Regions from separate parts of the Saccharopolyspora sp. NPDC045839 genome, predicted to be linked through region 2. Evidence: riboswitches for the same ligand, from Rfam matches in the RefSeq annotation. Region 2 holds a riboswitch; each other region holds the start of a gene.
The links. A riboswitch is a leader RNA that binds a small molecule or an ion and turns the genes downstream of it on or off. The one in region 2 is predicted to bind glycine.
Positions count from the first base shown of each region.

Region 1: another riboswitch for glycine. It lies ahead of gcvH (glycine cleavage system protein GcvH); the one in region 2 lies ahead of gcvT (glycine cleavage system aminomethyltransferase GcvT).
Region 3: another riboswitch for glycine. It lies ahead of gcvP (aminomethyl-transferring glycine dehydrogenase); the one in region 2 lies ahead of gcvT (glycine cleavage system aminomethyltransferase GcvT).

Region 1 is NZ_JBWKKH010000016.1:130,426-133,690, forward strand. Features, by position in the region: gene AC07EQ_RS22820 (L-serine ammonia-lyase) at 1-1,179, opposite strand, end outside; gene gcvH (glycine cleavage system protein GcvH) at 1,209-1,580, opposite strand; glycine riboswitch at 1,631-1,730, opposite strand; glycine riboswitch at 1,731-1,835, opposite strand; gene AC07EQ_RS22830 (PucR family transcriptional regulator) at 1,947-3,265, shown strand, end outside.
Region 2 is NZ_JBWKKH010000029.1:5,920-9,184, reverse strand. Features, by position in the region: gene AC07EQ_RS31700 (acyl-CoA dehydrogenase family protein) at 1-296, opposite strand, end outside; gene AC07EQ_RS31695 (TetR/AcrR family transcriptional regulator) at 398-1,024, shown strand; glycine riboswitch at 1,102-1,201, shown strand; glycine riboswitch at 1,202-1,302, shown strand; gene gcvT (glycine cleavage system aminomethyltransferase GcvT) at 1,418-2,521, shown strand; gene glyA (serine hydroxymethyltransferase) at 2,547-3,265, shown strand, end outside.
Region 3 is NZ_JBWKKH010000017.1:115,932-119,196, reverse strand. Features, by position in the region: gene AC07EQ_RS23660 (bifunctional nuclease family protein) at 344-820, shown strand; gene AC07EQ_RS23655 (MerR family transcriptional regulator) at 1,057-1,626, shown strand; glycine riboswitch at 1,714-1,815, shown strand; gene gcvP (aminomethyl-transferring glycine dehydrogenase) at 1,989-3,265, shown strand, end outside.

The DNA of each region.
Region 1 (3,265 bases), on a different contig from region 2:
GTTGCGCTCGATGCACGGGATCTGCACGAGACCGCCGATCGGGTCGCAGGTGAGCCCGAGGTTGTGCTCCATCGCGATCTCCGCGGCGTTCTCCACCTGGCTCGGGGTCCCGCCGAGCACCTCGGCGAGCCCGGCGGCCGCCATCGAGCACGCGGACCCGACCTCGCCCTGGCAGCCGACCTCTGCACCGGAGATCGACGCGTTCTCCTTGAACAGCACGCCGACCGCACCGGCCACGAGCAGGAAGCGCACCACGCCGACGTCGTCGGCACCCGGCACGAACCGCATGTAGTAGTGCAGCACCGCGGGGACGATCCCGGCCGCTCCGTTGGTCGGCGCGGTCACCACGCGCCCGCCGGCCGCGTTCTCCTCGTTCACCGCGAGCGCGAAGAGGGTCACCCACTCCAGCGCATCGTCGTGCTCGGTCAGCGAGGCGGCCAGCTCCGCCGCCCGCCGCCGGACCTTGAGCCCGCCGGGCAGTTCCCCGGAGTTCCGGCATCCGTTGTCCACGCATTCGCGCATGACCTGCCAGATGTCCAGCAGCTCCTTGTGCACGGCGTCCTCGCCGCGCCAGGACAGCTCGTTGGCCAGCATGACGCCGCTGATCGGCAGCCCGGACTCCTCGGTGCGGGCGAGCAGTTCCGCGCCGGTCCGGAACGGGTAGCGCACCGCGGTCGCGTCGGGCTTGATCCGATCGGTGCCGGTGGCGTCCTCGTCGACGACGAAACCGCCGCCGACCGAGTAGTAGACCGCGCTCTCGAGCTCGACCCCGTCGGTGCCGGTCGCGGTGAACCGCATCCCGTTGGGGTGCAGCGGCAGCGACTTGCGCCGGTGCATCACCAGGTCGCGGTCCACGGTGAACCGGATCTCCTGCACACCGTCGAGCCGCAGCCGCCCGGTCTCCCGGATCTCGGCGACCCGGCCCTCCACTGCCGCCGGGTCGACGGTCTCCGGGCTGTGCCCCTCGAGGCCGAGCAGCACCGCCTTCGGGCTGCCGTGCCCGTGCCCGGTCGCGCCGAGCGACCCGAACAGTTCCGCCTTGATTCGCTTGACCTGCGACAACCGGCCCTCGCCGTGCAACCGCTGCACGAACAGCCGGGCCGCGCGCATCGGGCCGACCGTGTGCGAACTGGACGGCCCGATACCGACCGAGAACAGGTCGAAGACGCTGATCGCCATTGACCGTCTCCTCCCTCTCCTATTCCCCGCTACTCCGCGATCACCGCGGCGTACTGCTCGGCGGTGAGCAGAGCACTGGTGTCGGAGGTGCGCACCTCCAGCAGCCAGCCCTCGCCGTAGGGCTCGGAGTTGACCAGCGCCGGATCGTCCACGACGGACTCGTTGATCGCCACGACCTCGCCGGTGACCGGCGCGAACAGGTCGCTGACGGACTTCGTGGACTCCAGCTCGCCGCAGGCCTGGCCCGACTCGATCTGCTCCCCCACCTCGGGCAGCTGCACGAAGACGATGTCGCCGAGCGCGTCCGCGGCGTGCTGGGTGATGCCGATCCGGACCAGCTCGTCGCGGTCCTCGATCCACTCGTGCTCTTCGGTGTAGCGCAGGTTCGCAGGCAGGGACATGGTGGGAGGCTCCAAGGCTTTCGGGGGCACGGATGCCCGAGCGGGGCTGGGCCTCCCCCTCTGTTTCGGAACCTGAGAGCTTCGCCGCGGCTTCTCGCGGCTTGCACCGTGGGTGGAGCGTCAGGGATGACGCGCGCTTTCCAGAGTTGCCTCGCCCGAACGGTCATGGGTGCCTGAGAGTTTGTGGGGAGTCTTGCTCCTTCGGCGCCCTGACGGCTCGGTGTGAGCCCCCAGGGTCTCTCCCGCACGGGGTCGACGGCCGGTATGCGATTGTCGATGTGCTCAGCAACGATAAACGGGCCAGCCCTGGTGTCAATGCCCTCCCCCACTGACCGGCGGCGGCCCGAAGCACTCAGGAGGCCGGTGATGCTGGACATCCGGGCGCTGGTCGAACGGGTCGGCCCCACACTGCTGCGCACCGTGGTCAGCCCGGAGCCGACGGTCTGCGTGGGGGACGTCGTCATCGCCGAACCCGATGAGCCGCCGACCGCGGCTGGCGGCGACCTCGTGCTGGGCGTGGCGGTCGCGGATCGCGAGCAGGCGACGCGGCTGGCGAGGGCTTGCGGCGCGCAGGGCGCGGCAGCGGTGCTGCTCAAGCCGCCGATCTCGGCGGACGACGCGGTGGCCGCGGCGGCCGCGGAAGCCGGGGTGGCGTTGGTGGAGGTCCGGCCGGGTGCCGGCTGGGCGCAGTTGGTGTGGCTGATCCGGGCGGCGCTGGCCGGGACCGGCATCGAGGAGGCCGACGCGCGCGGCACCGGGGTCGGCGATCTGTTCCGCCTCGCCGACGCGGTCGCCGACGTGGTGGACGCGCCGGTCACGATCGAGGACGCGCACTCCCAGGTCCTGGCCTACTCCGCCCGGCAGGACCTGACCGACCCGGCGCGGGTCTCGACGATCATGGGCCGGAAGCAGCCCGACGAGGTACTCGCCAAGTTCCGGGCCCGCGGCACGTTCCGCCAGCTCAGCAAGGGCAGTTCGGCGATCTTCGTGCCCGCCCAGCAGGACGGCACCCTGCCCCGCCTGGTGGTGCCGATCCGGATGGGCGGCGAGCTGCTCGGCTCGATGTGGGCCGTGGTGCCCGGCGAGGTCTCCGAGGAGCGCTCCACCGCGTTCGCCGACACCGCGCCGCTGGTCGCGCTGCAACTGCTGCGGTGGCGGGCGGTGGCGGACGCGGAGCGCCGCCGGTCCGCCGAGCAGGTGCGGCTGCTGCTGGAGGGCGGCGAGGGCTGGCGGGTGGCCGTGAACGAGCTGGCGGTGCCCAACGAGGCGCATCGGGTCGTCGCGATCGAAATGCCGTCGTCCGCCGGGCCCGCGGAGGGGCACCGGCTGGCGATGTGGGAGTGGATCACGCGCGGGATCGGGCGGCGCCCGCTGGTCACCGAGATCGGCACCATGCTCTACGCCCTGGTGCCGGACCGGGCGGGCGCGGGCGGCTGGCCGGACCTGCGGGAAGCGCTCGTGTCCCACGACGCTTCGCCCCGCCCGCTGATCGCGGTGGGCAATGCGGTGGCGGTCGCCGACCTGCCCCAGTCGCGCGCGCAGGCCGATGAGCTGGTCGGCCTGCTGCGCACCGGCCAGCTGCGCGACCGGGTGGCGGTGTACGAGGACAACTGGCACCTGGTGGTGCTCAGCCGGATGGCCGGTGCGTCGACCGACGCGGGCGTCGGCTCTCTGGGCCCGCTACC
Region 2 (3,265 bases):
GCGTAGCCGCCGAAGCGGAACGGCACGAAGGTACGGCCGAGCTCGACCTCGATGAGCGCCGTCATCACCGCCGACAGGCCCATGCCGCCGTACTCCTCGGGCGTCTGCACGCCCCAGAACCCGGCCTGCTTCGCCTTGTCCTGCAGTTCCCGCTGCTCGTCCTTGGTCAGGCCGCGTTCCCCGGCGCGCTCGCGGCGCAGCACCTCCTGTTCCAGCGGCACCAGTTCGCGCTGGACGAAGTTGCGCACCCAGTCGCGGATGTCGCGTTCTGTGTCGGACAGCGAGAAGTCGACCATCGCCGGATCCTTTCCTGCGGCCAGCTAACTAACGGCGTTAGTTTTGTGGCAGCCTAAGACGGTCCCGGCGACCGCCGCAAGGGATCCGACGAGGAGAAGACGTGCCCAGACCGACCACCCCCCGGCTGTCGCCGGAGCGCATCCGGCGGATCGGCCTGGAGATCATCGACGCCGACGGCCTCGAAGCGCTGTCCATGCGGCGGCTGGCCGAACGGCTCGGCGTTCGCGCGGCGTCGCTGTACAACCACGTGTCGACCAAGGACGAGCTGCTGAACGAGATCGCCGACGACGTGATAACCGCAGTGGACGTCGCCGGCTTCGACGCGGACTGGAAGACCGGCCTGCGCACCTGGGCGCGCTCCTACCGGGCCGCCCTGATCGCCCACCCGAACCTGGTCCCGTTCCTGGCCTACGGCCCGGCCCGCCGGGAGAACGCGCTGCGCCAGGCGGACGCGGTGCACGGCGGCCTGACCAGGGCGGGCTGGCCGCAGCGCTACGCCACGATGATCGGCGCCTCGACGAAGTACCTGGTGGTGGGCTCGGCGATGGGCTCCTTCAGCGGCGGCTTCCCGGACGACGCGGCGCTCTACGGCGACCGCTTCCCGCACCTGAACAGGGCCCACCTGCTCCGCGAGCACGCGGCGGAGATCGACGCCGACAGCTTCGAGCTCGCCCTGGCCGCCCTCGTCGACGGCCTGGAGAAGCAGTACCGCGAGCTCAGCGCCTGAGATCACTCACCCGCCCGGTTGACGTGGGTCACGTCGGTTCGTAGCGTCGGCGTTCACACAACCGAATACCGCGCCCACGACGTCGTGCGGGAGAGACTCCGGCCCGTTCCGGGACCGGAGCGCCGAAGGAGCAATTCTCCCCAGCAAACTCTCAGGCACCGGCACCGCACGGCACCAGGCGAACACGGAGAAAAGCAGGAGCGCCCGCTTCTCGCCCACGGTGCAAGCCGCCCCCTCGCGGGCGGCGAAACTCTCAGGCCAATGACTCCGGGGAGACCGCCCGACCAGCGCAAGCCCGCGCAGGTCGAGGTCGAGGCGTCCCCGATAAGGTTGGGCTCAGTGAGCTGACCGGCCCTCGACTGCCGACCGGCGCCCACCAGGAGGAGTCTCACCATGTCGTCGCCACGACAGACGCCCTTGCACCACGTGCACGAAGCCCTCGGGGCGACGTTCACCGAATTCGCCGGCTGGCGGATGCCGCTGCGCTACTCGGGCGACACCGCCGAGCACAACGCGGTGCGCACCGGCGCCGGCCTGTTCGACCTGACCCACATGGGTGAGATCCGGATCAGCGGGCCGCAGGCCGCCGAGGCGCTGGACTACGCGCTGGTCGCCAACGCGTCCGCGATCAAGCCCGGCCGCGCCCGCTACACGATGATCTGCAACGCGGCCGGCGGCGTGCTCGACGACCTGATCGTCTACCGGCTCGGCGACGAGGAGTTCCTGGTGGTGGCCAACGCGGCGAACGCCGCCGTGGTCTCCGCCGAGCTGGCCGAGCGCATCGGCGGCTTCGACGCCGAGCACCAGGACGTCTCCGACGACTACGCGCTGATCGCGGTGCAGGGCCCGAACGCGGTCGCGATCCTCGCGCCGCTGACCGACACCGACCTCGCCGAGGTCAAGTACTACGCGGGCTACCGCAGCCGGGTCGCGGGCAAGGACGTGCTGCTGGCGCGCACCGGTTACACCGGCGAGGACGGCTTCGAGCTGTTCACCGCGCCCGGCGACGCCGAGGCGGTCTGGCAGGCGCTGACCGAGTCCGGCGCCGAGCACGGCCTGCAGCCCACCGGGCTGTCCTGCCGCGACACGCTGCGGCTGGAGGCCGGCATGCCGCTGTACGGCAACGAGCTGTCCGCCGAGCTCACGCCCTTCCACGCCAACCTCGGCCGGGTGGTCAAGCTGGACAAGGCCGGCGACTTCGTCGGCAAGGACGCGCTGGCCGCCGCGGCCGAGAAGCCCACCGAGCGCACGCTGGTCGGCTTGAGCACCGAGCAGCGCCGGGCGCCCCGGCACGGCTACCGCGTGCTGGACGCCGACGGCGCCGAGATCGGCGTCGTGACCAGCGGCGCCCCCTCCCCGACCCTCGGCCACCCGATCGGGATGGCCTACGTGGACCGCGACCACAGCGAACCCGGCACGCAGCTGCAGGTCGACATCCGCGGCAAGACCGTCGCGGTGCAGGTCGTCGAGCTGCCGTTCTACCGCCGCAATGCCTGAAGAGAAATACACAGGAGGCAACACCATGTCGACACCGGACCTGTTCAACGACCAGCTGGCCGCGGTGGACCCCGAGGTGGCGGCGGCGGTCGGCGCCGAACTCAACCGCCAGCAGAGCACGCTGGAGATGATCGCCTCGGAGAACTTCGCACCGCAGGCCGTCCTCGAGGCGCAGGGCTCGGTGCTGACCAACAAGTACGCCGAGGGCTACCCGGGCCGCCGCTACTACGGCGGCTGCGAGCACGTCGACGTCATCGAGCAGCTGGCCATCGACCGGGTCAAGGAGCTCTTCGGCGCGTCCTTCGCCAACGTGCAGCCGCACTCGGGCGCGCAGGCCAACGCGGCGGCGATGTTCGCGTTGCTCAAGCCGGGTGACACGATCATGGGCCTGGACCTGGCGCACGGCGGTCACCTGACCCACGGCATGCGGATCAACTTCTCCGGCAAGCTCTACAACGTGGTGCCGTACCACGTGCGCGAGGACGACCACCGCGTCGACATGGACGAGGTCGCCAAGCTGGCGCGGGAGAACAAGCCGCAGATGATCATCGCCGGCTGGTCGGCGTACCCGCGGCAGCTGGACTTCAAGCGGTTCCGGGAGATCGCCGACGAGGTCGGCGCCTACCTCATGGTCGACATGGCGCACTTCGCCGGCCTGGTGGCCGCCGGACTGCACCCGAGCCCGGTGCCGCACGCCCACGTCGTCACCACCACCACGCACAAGACGCTCGGCGGTCCGCGCGG
Region 3 (3,265 bases), on a different contig from region 2:
GCGGCGTCGCCCCGCTGGCGCGTGAAGGTAGTGCGCAGCCGAGATCGATGACTTCCCGCGCGGGGAATTTCCCGCCGTCGCAACCGGTTTCCACGTTGTAGCGGCCGCCTTTCGACCGGTCCGGCGGACGGGTCGGCGGTGTATCGTGCTGGTAATGCTCGATGAAGAGCTCAGCCAGCGGTTCGGACCAGATGCACCGGCAGGAAGGCCGCGGATTCGGTGGTCGACCAGACCGCTAAAGGGATGGGCGTGTCCGCCGCAACGCGGGTAGCGTCGGAGGCGTCGGTGCGCGATCCTCGACGGGGATGTCACGCTTCGGCGCGCTGGAGGAGGCGATGTGACGATGAGCAGCGAGATGCGCGTCGTCGGCGTGCGAGTTGAACTACCAGCAAACCAGCCGATTCTGCTGTTGCGCGAGGCGCACGGCGAGCGTTACCTGCCGATCTGGATCGGCTCGGTCGAGGCGACCGCCATCGCGCTGGAGCAGCAGGGTGTGCGGCCGCAGAGACCCCTTACCCACGACCTGTTGAAGGACGTCATCGGCGCCCTCGGGCGCGACCTGGAACAGGTGCGGATCACCGACCTGCAGGACGGCACCTTCTTCGCCGAGCTGGTGTTCGACGGGGATGTGCGGGTCTCCGCGCGGCCGAGCGACTCGGTGGCGCTGGCGCTGCGCATCGGGGTGCCCATCCACGCCGACGAATCGGTGCTGGACGAGGCGGGGCTGATCATCCCGGACGAGCAGGAGGACGAGGTGGAGAAGTTCCGCGAGTTCCTGGACTCCGTCTCCCCGGAGGACTTCCGCGGCGCCGACACCTGAGCCCGCCGATCGACCGACGACACAGCCCGGCCCCCGTCTGCGCGAGCAGGCGGGGGCCGGGTCGTCCGGGTGCCCCGCGCGTCGCGTTGACCTCCCCGCGGGGCAGGCATACCGTCGAACTTACGCGAATTGCCCCGGTGTGATTCGGCCGCTGGGCGGTGTTCGCGGCCTCGGACCGCGATGGTCCGGGAGCTGGTGATCGTCGTCGGCTTCGTGCCGGACGAGGGGAGGCAGGCGTGGTCGAGGAAGCGTCCAACCGGGATGCTGCCGTGGAGCAGGGCGAGCTGTTCCCCGATGCCTCGCTGCCGGACGAACTGGTCGGCTACCGGGGTCCGGCCGCCTGCCAGATCGCCGGCATCACCTACCGCCAGTTGGACTACTGGGCGCGCACCAAGCTGGTAGGCCCGTCCATCCGCGGCGCCGCCGGCTCCGGCTCGCAGCGGCTGTACTCGTTCAAGGACATCCTGGTGCTCAAGGTGGTCAAGCGACTGCTGGACACCGGGGTGTCGCTGCACAACATCCGGGTCGCGGTGGAACACCTGCGCAACCGGGGCGTGCAGGACCTGGCCAGGCTGACGCTGTTCAGCGACGGGACGACGGTCTACGAGTGCACCTCTGCCGAGGAGGTGGTCGACCTGTTGCAGGGTGGCCAAGGGGTGTTCGGCATCGCCGTCAGCGGGGCGATGCGCGAGATCAGCGGCACGATCCACGACTTCCCGGCGGAACGGGCCGACGGCGCGGAGCTGGTCCCGATGGACGACGAGCTGTCCCGCCGGCGGCGCGACCGGCAGGCCGAGACCGGCTGAGCCGACCGGACCCACCCGGGTGGTGTGCGGCCGGTGACATCGCTGGTCCGCTCGGACCCCCTGATCGGGTAAGCTGCGGCACATCGCCGACCCCGTGCGGGAGAGTCCGGCCCGGCCTAGGCCGCGGTCGGCGCCGAAGGAGCAACCCTCCCCGACAACCTCTCAGGCCACCTGGACCGCACGGGCGAGATACCTCTGGAAAGAGGGCGCACCACGACCGTGGTGCACCCCGCCGACGGTGCAAGCCCGGTTCCCGGGTGAAGCTCTCAGGCGTTCGCTTCGCGGACAGTGACAGAGGGGGAGAGCAGGGCAGCTTCGGCTGCCTGCCGCCCTTTTGCCGCCGCGACGATTGAGGTTTGGCGATGACCGACGTGACCCACGACCGCATTCCCCTGGCCGCCCTGGAGCACGGCACGCCGTTCGCCGACCGGCACGTCGGCCCGATGCCGGCCGAGCTCGCGCGCATGCTCGACGTGATCGGCGTCGGCTCGCTGGAGGAGCTGGGGCAGAACGCCGTGCCGGACACGATCCGGGAAGGCGACCTGCAGCTGGCGCTGCCGGAGCCGGCCACCGAGTCCGAGGCGCTGGCCGAGCTGCGCGAGCTGGCCCGCCGCTGTCGCCCGCACACCGAGATGATCGGGCTCGGCTACTACGGCACGGTCACGCCGCCGGTGATCCTGCGCAACGTGCTGGAGAGCCCCGCCTGGTACACGGCCTACACGCCGTACCAGCCGGAGATCTCGCAGGGCCGGCTCGAAGCGCTGCTGAACTTCCAGACGATGGTGGCCGACCTGGCCGGGGTGCCGGTGGCCAACTCGTCGATGCTCGACGAGTCCACCGCCGCGGCCGAGGGCATGACGCTGGTGCGCCGCGCGGGCCGGTCGAAGTCGCCGCGGTTCGTGGTGGACGCCGACACGCTGCCCCAGACCATCGCGGTGATCGAGACCCGCGCGGAGCCGCTGGGCATCGAGGTCGTCGTCGCCGACCTCGCCGCGGGTGCGCAGGCGTTGCCGGACGGCGAGTTCTTCGGCGTGCTGCTGTCCTACCCGGGCGCTTCCGGCGCGGTGCGGGACCACGAGGAGATCATCGCGGAGGTCCACCGGCGCGGCGCGAAGGTCGTCGTCGCGGCCGACCTGCTGGCGCTGACGCTGCTGCGCTCGCCCGGCGAGATCGGCGCGGACGTGGTGGTCGGCAGCACCCAGCGGTTCGGCGTGCCGATGGGCTTCGGCGGCCCGCACGCCGGGTTCATGGCCGTGGCCAAGGGCTTCGAACGGCAGCTGCCGGGGCGGTTGGTCGGCGTGAGCGTCGACGCCGACGGCAACCAGGCCTACCGGCTGGCGCTGCAGACCCGCGAACAGCACATCCGCCGCGAGAAGGCCACCAGCAACATCTGCACCGCGCAGGTGCTGCTGGCCGTCGTGGCCTCGATGTACGCGGTCTACCACGGCCCGGCCGGGCTGCGGTCGATCGCGACCCGCGCGCACCGGATGGCGGCGGTGCTCGCCGAGCAGCTGCGTCGCGGCGGCGTCGAGGTGCTGCACCGGGAGTTCTTCGACACGATCGTCGCGAAGGTGCCGGGCAAGGCCGACGACATCGTCGCCACGGCCCGCCGGGGCGGCATCAACCTCCGCCGCGTGGA